Regions from separate parts of the Pseudoduganella sp. UC29_71 genome, predicted to be linked through region 2. Evidence: riboswitches for the same ligand, from Rfam matches in the RefSeq annotation. Region 2 holds a riboswitch; the other holds the start of a gene.
The links. A riboswitch is a leader RNA that binds a small molecule or an ion and turns the genes downstream of it on or off. The one in region 2 is predicted to bind cobalamin.
Positions count from the first base shown of each region.

Region 1 (4,209 bases), 2.1 Mb from region 2:
CGCCTGCCAGCACGATCCACGGTATCCAGCGCATCGGCGCGCCGGCCAGGTCGCCGATCAGCCAGAACACCATGGTGCGCAACCGGCTTTCAGGAGCGATGGACAGCATTAGCGTGATCAGCGCCGTGCAGGCCGCCGTCAGGATCACACCGGTCAGCAGCAACAGGGCAGTGCCGCCTTCGGCTGCCGAACCGCTGCGCATGTCGCGCCGCGCCAGGAAGTACAGCATCATGGACACGGCCACCGCGCCGCCGAACGCCGCCGCATCCACCACCCAGGCCGCGCACATGAACATCATCGCCGCCAGCGCGCCCACCGCCGCGCCGGAAGAAATGCCCAGCACGTAGGGGTCGGCCAGCGGATTGCGCAGCAGGGCTTGCATCATCACGCCCGCCAGCGACAGCGCCGCGCCGGTGACGAAGGCGGTCAGCGCGCGGCTGCCGCGCAGGTCGAGCAGAGTCGCGGCCAGGCTGTCGGCCTTGCCGTTCCACAGGTCGCCCAGCGCGCCGGGTATCTCGGACAGCGGAATGTACACCGAGCCGGTCACGCCGGAGAACAGCAGGCTGCCGATAACAAACAGCAGCAGCCCGCCGGTGATGGCGGTCGCTCGCGTGCGCAGGTTGCGGGAGTGTGGATGCATGGTGCTTGGTTGTACCCTTATTTAATACCGTAGCGTACGGCGGCAAAGAACTTGGCGCCCGGCGTGGCGTAGTTGCGCGCCACTTCGTAGTTTTTGTCGGCCACGTTGTTCCAGCGCGCCAGCACGGACCAGTCACGCGCGAACTGCCAGGTGGCGTACAGGTTCAGCAGGCTGTAGCCGCCCAGGCGGTTCTTGTTGGCGGCGTCGTCGAAGCGGCTGCCGGACACTTGCAGCTCGGCGCCGGCGGCCAGCGCGCCTGCGGCGTATTCTACGCTGGCGCTGCCGTGTTTTTTCGAGCGGCGCGCCAGCGATTTGCCGGTGGTCTCGTCTTTCGGGTCCTGCCAGTCCGCGTTGGCGGCCACGGTGAAGGCACCGATGCGGCGGCTGCCGTTGAGCGACACGCCTTCCAGCATGGCGTGGTTCACATTGTAGGCGCAGCTGCCTTTGCGGGCCGGGTCCGGGCATGGCGTGGTGGTCACCAGCATGTCGGTCAGCTTGTTGCGGTAGATGCTGGCGCCGAATTCGTTCACGCCGTCGTCGTACTGCAGGCCTGCCTCGGCGTTGCGGCCCTGCTCTGGCTTGTTGTTTTCGTAGCCGAAGCCGGGGTAGTACAGCTCGTTGAAGGTGGGGGCGCGGAAGCTGGTGCCGAAGCTGGCGCTGGCGCGCAGCGCGCTGCTGAAGCGGTAGCCGTAGCCTGCCGATCCGGTGGTCTTGGTGCCGTATTGCGAGCTGTCGTCCGCGCGCAGGCCGAAGGTGGCCAGGTGCGCGCCGCGCTTCAGGCTGTAGGCGCCGGCATAGGAATCGGTCTTGCGCACTTTGCCCAGCGCCGGCGTGGTGCCGGAGACGACTTTCTCTTCGCGGTGGCCGAGCAGCACTTGCAGCGTATCCTCGCCGAGACGGAAATCATTCTGCCAGGTGGCGTCGGTCTGCTTGCTCTCGATGCGGCTGTAGGCGCTGGCCACGCCGGTGTCGGAGATCGATTTGTCTTCCGCCTTCGCCAGCTGCACGGTGCTGTACCAGTTGTCCATCACCCGGTTCTTGCTGAACACGCCCAGGTTGGCCAGCTTGGTCTGGCTGCGCGTGTCGTAGCGGCTGGTGCCGCTGTCGAACTGGCCATCGGTGCGGCTGTTCAGGAACACCAAGCCGACATCGTGGCCCTTGGCCAGTTCATAGCCGAACTGGCCGGAGGTGCTGGTGCGCTCGTAGCCGTCGTCGTCCGCGTTGTAGCTGCTGCTGCCGGGTTTGGTGGACGAGAAGCCGTCCGACTTTTCGCGGCCGGCGCTGATGGCGTAGCTGAAGCTGTTATCGCCCGCGCTGGCGCCGAAGATGCTGGCGTCATATTTGCGGGTGTTGTCGCTGCCCGCGCCGACCGAGGCGGCCACGGACTGTGGACCTGCGCCCTTTTTGGTGAAGATCTGCACCACGCCGCCGATGGCGTCGGCGCCGTACAGGGTGCTCATCGGGCCGTAGACGATTTCAATGCGCTCAATGGCTTGCAGCGGAATGGCCGACCAGCTGGCCGTGCCCGACGTGATGGAGCCGATGCGCACGCCATCCACCAGCACCACGGTCTGGTTGGCGTTGGCGCCGCGCAGGAATACGCTGGAGTTGGTGCCCGGGCCGCCGTTGCGGGCGATCTCGATGCCGCGCTGGCGCTGCAGCAGGTCGGTGATGGAACCGGCGCCGGAGCGGGCGATGTCTTCCGCGCCCAGGGTCACGATGTCGCTCAGCACGTCGCGCTGCAGTTGCGGCGAGCGGGTGGCGGTGACGATCACGCTGTCGGTTGCGGTGGTCTGGGCGAAGGAAGGCGCGGCCATAGCCATGGCCAGCGACGTGAGGGCCGCGTGCCGGATTACAGGAAAGCTCATAGTAGTTCTTTGTATAGTATGCAACCAGCCTACTTCCCCGTGGGCTGGATTGAACAGATGCGCGCGGCGCATCCACCTGCTTTGGCCGGTATCCGGGCTCGCAAGTTGAACTGCCTTACCTTCCCATGCTGAGCACAGTGGTTTGCGGAGGCAGCTTGTCGCCGGGGGCGACACTTGTTTACCGTTGCGGGGGCAGCACACGTTGGCCGTTTTCCTGGTGGAGGGCGGCTTCGTGTTTCCCGTTTAACTGCGCGCATGGGCATGCGCGCGGGCACCAAAACCCCGCCATTATACGGACTTCAGGCCACGGCTTCCAGAATGACAGTCTCGCCGTAGGCGATCTTGTGGGGCGCGGCGGCGGCGCGCAGTGCGATGTCATGCAGCGGCAGGCCGGCCTGCAGGCCCGCTTCCAGTGCCACCAGCAGGCGTATCGTGCCCGCATGGCAGATGATGGCGGCAGCGCGCGGGCTGGGCGCCTGCCCGCCATGGCGGCGCAGCAGGTCCGCGCGGAAGGCGGCTACGCGTGCAGCCACCTGGAGCACGTTTTCGCCGCCGCCGGGCCGGTAATCCACCAGGCCGGCAGCCCAGGCATCCACTTCCGCGCGCGGGATGTCGCCCCAGCTGCGCAGCTCCCAGGAACCGAAATCCATCTCGGCCAGGCGCGCGTCGAGCGCGTGGGCGCCGAGGCGGCCGGCCAGTACGGCGCAGCGCTGCAAGGGACTGGAGTAGAGCGGCGTGCCGGACGGGATGCTGGCGCTGGCCAGCAGTTCAGCATGCACGCGTTCGATGTCGTCCGGCGCGGCGGGCAGGTCGCTGCTGCCGTAGCAGACGCCCGGCGCGACCAGCGGCTGTGGATGGCGGACCAGGATCAGGCGCACGGGCCGCTCCCGGGGCAGCGCCGCGTAGCCGGCCGTGCAGCCTGCGCCGGCGTCAACACCGCTGGCCCGGCCGCCATGCTCACGCCTGCCACGCGCCGTGGCCCAGGCCGGCCAGCACGCACAGGTAGATCAGCACTTCGGCCAGCTGCTGCACCGCGCCCAGGCAGTCGCCGGTATAGCCGCCGATGCGGCGCGCGAATTTGCGGCCCAGCCAGATGGCTGCGGCCAGCGCAGCCAGCACCGCGGCGCAGATGGCCAGCCACGGCAACCATCCCATGGCGCCCAGCAGCACCGCAGGCAGGGCCGTGCACAGGCAGGCGATAAAGAACTCCGCGCCGCTCATCTCTTGCGCCATGGGCTTGGCCTTGCCTTCGGCGCGCGCATACTCCATGCGCCAGATCAGCGAGGTAGCGGCCAGGCGCGACAGCGGATGCGCCAGCAACAGCGCGGCGACCGCCACGGCGGGCGGCAGCAATGTCAGCGCCGTGCACTTCACCGCCAGCAGGCAGATGGTGCCGATCGCGCCATAGGCGCCGATGCGCGAATCCTTCATGATTTCCAGCACGCGCTCGCGCGTCATGCCGCCGCCGAAGCCGTCGCACATGTCGGCGAAGCCGTCTTCATGGAAGGCGCCGGTAGCATAGATGCCGGCCGCCGTCGACAACAGCACGGCCACCGGCGCGGGGAAGACCCACGCCGCCGCCGCGTACACCGCCGCTGCGATGCCCGCTACCACCAGCCCCACCAGCGGGAAGTAGCGCGACGCGTGGTGCAGCCACGCGGGATCGAATCCCACCCAGCGTGGGATGGGCAGCCGCGTAAA
Region 1 covers NZ_CP170549.1:5,665,435-5,669,643, reverse strand. The annotation lists gene ACFJI2_RS25230 (FecCD family ABC transporter permease) at 1-640, opposite strand, end outside; gene ACFJI2_RS25225 (TonB-dependent receptor domain-containing protein) at 658-2,508, opposite strand; cobalamin riboswitch at 2,574-2,802, opposite strand; gene ACFJI2_RS25220 (histidine phosphatase family protein) at 2,808-3,386, opposite strand; gene ACFJI2_RS25215 (adenosylcobinamide-GDP ribazoletransferase) at 3,466-4,209, opposite strand, start outside.
Region 1: another riboswitch for cobalamin. It lies ahead of ACFJI2_RS25225 (TonB-dependent receptor domain-containing protein); the one in region 2 lies ahead of ACFJI2_RS03560 (TonB-dependent receptor).

Region 2 (4,209 bases):
GAATTCGTTGGAGGCGAGGATGCCGTAGAAGTAGCCGTGGCCGAATTCGTGGATGTTCACCAGGTCCAGCTCGAATTCTTCCAGCGAGCCTTTTTCTACCTTGGTGTAGCTGTCGGCGGTGTAGAAGGTGGGGTATTCCATGCCGGCCGCCGCGGTGGCGTTATGCGGCGGCAGCACCACGGTCAGGGTCTTGTAGGGGTAGGGGCCGAGGGTTTTGGAGTAATAGGTGAGCGCGTCCTGCGCCGCCTTCAGCGACGGCGCGGCGCTGGCCGCGAACTCCGGCGTGTACAGCACCTTGATGCTGACGGGCGGGCTGCCCGCGCCGCTCCAGCTGGCGGTGAGCGGGGCGGCGTAGCGTTTGTCGGCGGTCCAGGCGAAATCGTGCACGTCGCCCTGCACGTAGTGGTGGGTGAGCATGCCGTCTTTCTCGACCGGCGCGCCTTGCTGCTCGCCGGTGGCGCCCACCGTGTACTCCTTGGGCGCGGTGAGCTTCACGTCGTAGCTGCCGAAGTCGGCGTAGAACTCGGACTCGGCGTGGTATTCGTGCACGTTCCAGCGCGGCTTGGTGGCGCCGCGTTCGCCCGCCAGTTCCAGCACGCCGATCTTGGGGAACCATTGCGCCACCAGGTGGAAGCTGCCGAAGTAGCCGCTGCGCGCCAGCAGCCGTGGCAGCTGGCTGTGGAAGTCGATGGCCAGCGTGGTGCTGGCGCCGGCTTCCACCGGCTGCGGCAGGTCCAAGCGCACCACGGTGCGGTCGCTGGCCGGGCCGCCGTCGGGCTGGACGAAGGACTGTTCCACCTTGGCGCCGCCTTGCGTCACGCTGCGCAGGTCGATGTGGCCCCACTCGCCGTCCTTGGGATCGGCGCTGAACATGCCGCCGCCCATGGCGCGGTGCTCGGTGAAGAAGGTGGTGCCGGCGTGCTCGAAGGCGTTCAGGTAGAGGTGCAGATAGACCGTGCGCACCGGGTGCGCGCTGCGGTTGCGCCAGGTGAGCTGCTGCTTGCCGTCCACGGTGTGCTTGACCGGGTCCAGCGTGGCGTCGATCTTGTAGTCCACCACGCGGTCCGACAGGGTGGGCTCGCTGCCGGTGCGCGGGCCGCCCCAGGCGGCCGGCGCGCTGGGCGTGGCCACTGCCGCCGCCTGCGCGGGTGCAAAGGGGATGCCGGTGTCCGTGTAGGGTTCGGGGATGGCGATGACCTGGACTTGCGCCAGCGCCAGTGCTGCCAGCGTGGCGGCCGTGGCCAGCGCGGCGGCGGCGGCCAGTTTGCGGTAGTGGTGTGCGTTCATGCCCGCCACTATAACCAAGCACATGATATTTTGCCAACGAAATTGCCGGGGCGATGGCAGGAGTATAATGGCGGCGTTTTGGTGCCCGCGTCCATGCCCATGGATGCAGTTAAACGGGAAACACAAGGCAGCCAGCGCTCATCGGCAGCGCGGCGGCCAAGGTGTGCTGCCCCCGCAACGGTACGCAAGCGCCGCGCTGTCGATTGCGCGGCAGGCTGGATCGACAACCACTGTGCAGGCTTGCCTGCGCCGGAAGGTGATCCCGTCCCGTCTTGCCAGCCCGGATACCGGCCAGACAGGTGGAAGCGCGAACAGCCTTCCGTTGAATCCGCCCTGCGGGGACGCAGGCGGATGCTCACTACGCGTAAAGAACACATGAACAACTCGAATTCCCGCTGCACGCCGGCACCGCTGGCGCTTGCCGTCGCTCTTTGCTTCGCCGCTCCGGCCTTCGCTCAAACCGCCGCGCAAGCGCTGGCTCCGGTGGTCGTCACCGGCGCCCGCTTCGACAGCGACCCGTCGCTGCTGCCCATCGGCGCCACCGTCATCAGCGCGGCCGAGATCCGCCGCTCCGGCGTGAGCGACGTGAACCAGGCCATCCGCAAGATCGGCGGCGTGCTGGGCCACCAGAGCCTGGACGGCAGCCCGGACTTCGCGCTGGACCTGCGCGGCTTCGGCACCAACAGCAGCCAGAACATGGTGGTGATGCTGGACGGCGTGCGCTTGTCCGAAAACGAGCTGAGCTCGGCCATCCTGTCCACCATCCCGGTCGATTCGGTCGAGCGCATCGAGATCACGCGCGGCGGCAGCAGCGTGCTGTTCGGCGACGGCGCCACCGGCGGCGTGATCCAGATCGTCACCAAGCGCCCCGGCGCGCGCACGGCCGGCACGCACGGCTCGGTGTTCGGCGAAGCGGGTCAGCTGGGCTTGCGCGAAGGCCGCGCGGCCATGACGCACAGCACGGACAGCTGGGCTTTCGACCTGTCCGGCGGCGCGCTGGACACCGACAACTACCGCGACAACAACAAATTCAAGTCGCGCAGCGTGAACGCCGGCGCGCAAGTGGCGTTCCCGGATGGCCGCGCCGGCGTGCGCCTGTCCAGCACGCGCCAGGATTCGCGCTTTGCCGGCTCGCTGAGCCAGGCGCAGTTCGACACCAACCCGCGCCAGGCGTCCACGCCGGATGACTTCGGCTCGCTCGACAGCGACCGCTTCACCGCCTTCATCGAAGCCAAGGTGGCGGGCTACGACCTGGCCGCCGAGCTGTCGCACCGCCGCAAGGAGCTGGAGGCGACCTACTTCTTCGGCACCGGCTCCGCCGCGCTGGACTATGAAAGCAAGCAGACCCAGTTCTCGCCGCGCGTGCGCAAGCTGGGCCAGTTCGGCGGCGTGCTGAACGAGGCGGTGGCCGGCATAGACTTCATCGACTGGACCCGCGACCAGAAGGGCGCCATGCCGGTCAAGGCCACGCAGAAATCGAAGGCGCTGTACCTGCGCGACGAAGTGAAGTGGGACGCCTTCCGCCTGGCCGCCGGCGTGCGCCGCGAGCTGTTCGAGAAGCAGAACGCCGACGCTGCGCCATGGGCCACCGCCAATTACGACGTGACCCAGGGCCTGAACGCCTGGGACATGCAGGGCAGCTATGCGCTGTCGCCGAAAGCCACGCTGCACGCCAAGATCGGCCACAGCTACCGCGTCGCCAACGCCGACGAGAACGGTTACACGCCGGTGCCGAACACCGTGCTGCAGCCGCAGACCTCGCACGACCTGGAGCTGGGCACCACCTACACCGACGGCAGCGGCAAGCTGTCGGCGCGCGTGTTCCGCCACGAGCTGCGCAATGAGATCTTCTACGATCCGACCGCCGGCGCGTTCGGCTTCGGCGCCAACACCAACCTGGCGCCGACCAAGCGCCAGGGCTTCGAGCTGGACGCGAGCGCCGAGCTGGCGCGCGACTGGACCTTGAGCGGCCACTACCAGCGCGTGAAAGCCACCTTCACCGAAGGCGCCATGTCCGGCCGCGAAATGGTGCTGGTGCCGAAGAACGTGCTGAGCGCGCGCCTGACCTGGACCCCGGCCGATGGCCAGACCGCCGACATCGGCGCGCAGTGGGTGGACAGCCAGCGCTTCGGTTCCGACTTTGACAACAGCTGCATCGCGCGCATCCCGTCCTACACCACGCTGGACGCCCGTTACGCGCGCAAGTTCGGCGCCTGGGAAGTGGCGCTGTCCGGCCTGAACCTGACCGACAAGAACTACTACGGCATGGCGTTCCAGTGCCGCGGCGGCATCTACACCTCGGACGGCCGCCAGCTGAAGCTGTCGGCACGCTACGAGTTCTGAAGCGGGCTTGACCGGGCTTGACCGGCCTTAATTGCAGCTTAAAGTCCCCGCCAGCCGGGGATTTTTGCTATCCGGCCTGATGGCAGGGGCAAAAAAATGGTAATCTCGCGGCGTTTGCCACTCTTACTCTAGAAGGACCACTATGCGATTTCTGCGCCTGATCATTGCCGCCGCCGCCCTGTCGTTCACCGCAGCCGGCGCTTCCGCTGCTGAACCGAAGGAAGGCGTGGACTACACCACGCTGGCTTCGCCTGTGCGTACCGACACCGGCAAGAAAGTGGAAGTCATTGAATTCTTCATGTATTCCTGCCCCCACTGCAACGCCTTCGAGCCTTCTTTGCATGACTGGGTGGCCAAGCAGGGCGACAAGATCGCCTTCCGCCGCGTGCACTTCCCGGCCGGCGGCCCGAACGACGCGCAGGCGCACGCCTACCTGACGCTGGAAGCGATGGGCAAGCTGGACGAAATGCACAACAAGATCTTCCGCGCCATCCACGTCGACCGCAACCGCCTGAACAAGGATGACGCGATGACGGATTTCCTGGTGAAGAACGGCATCGACAAGGCGAAATACCTGGA
Region 2 covers NZ_CP170549.1:794,258-798,466, forward strand. The annotation lists gene ACFJI2_RS03555 (M1 family metallopeptidase) at 1-1,287, opposite strand, end outside; cobalamin riboswitch at 1,350-1,598, shown strand; gene ACFJI2_RS03560 (TonB-dependent receptor) at 1,663-3,630, shown strand; gene ACFJI2_RS03565 (thiol:disulfide interchange protein DsbA/DsbL) at 3,773-4,209, shown strand, end outside.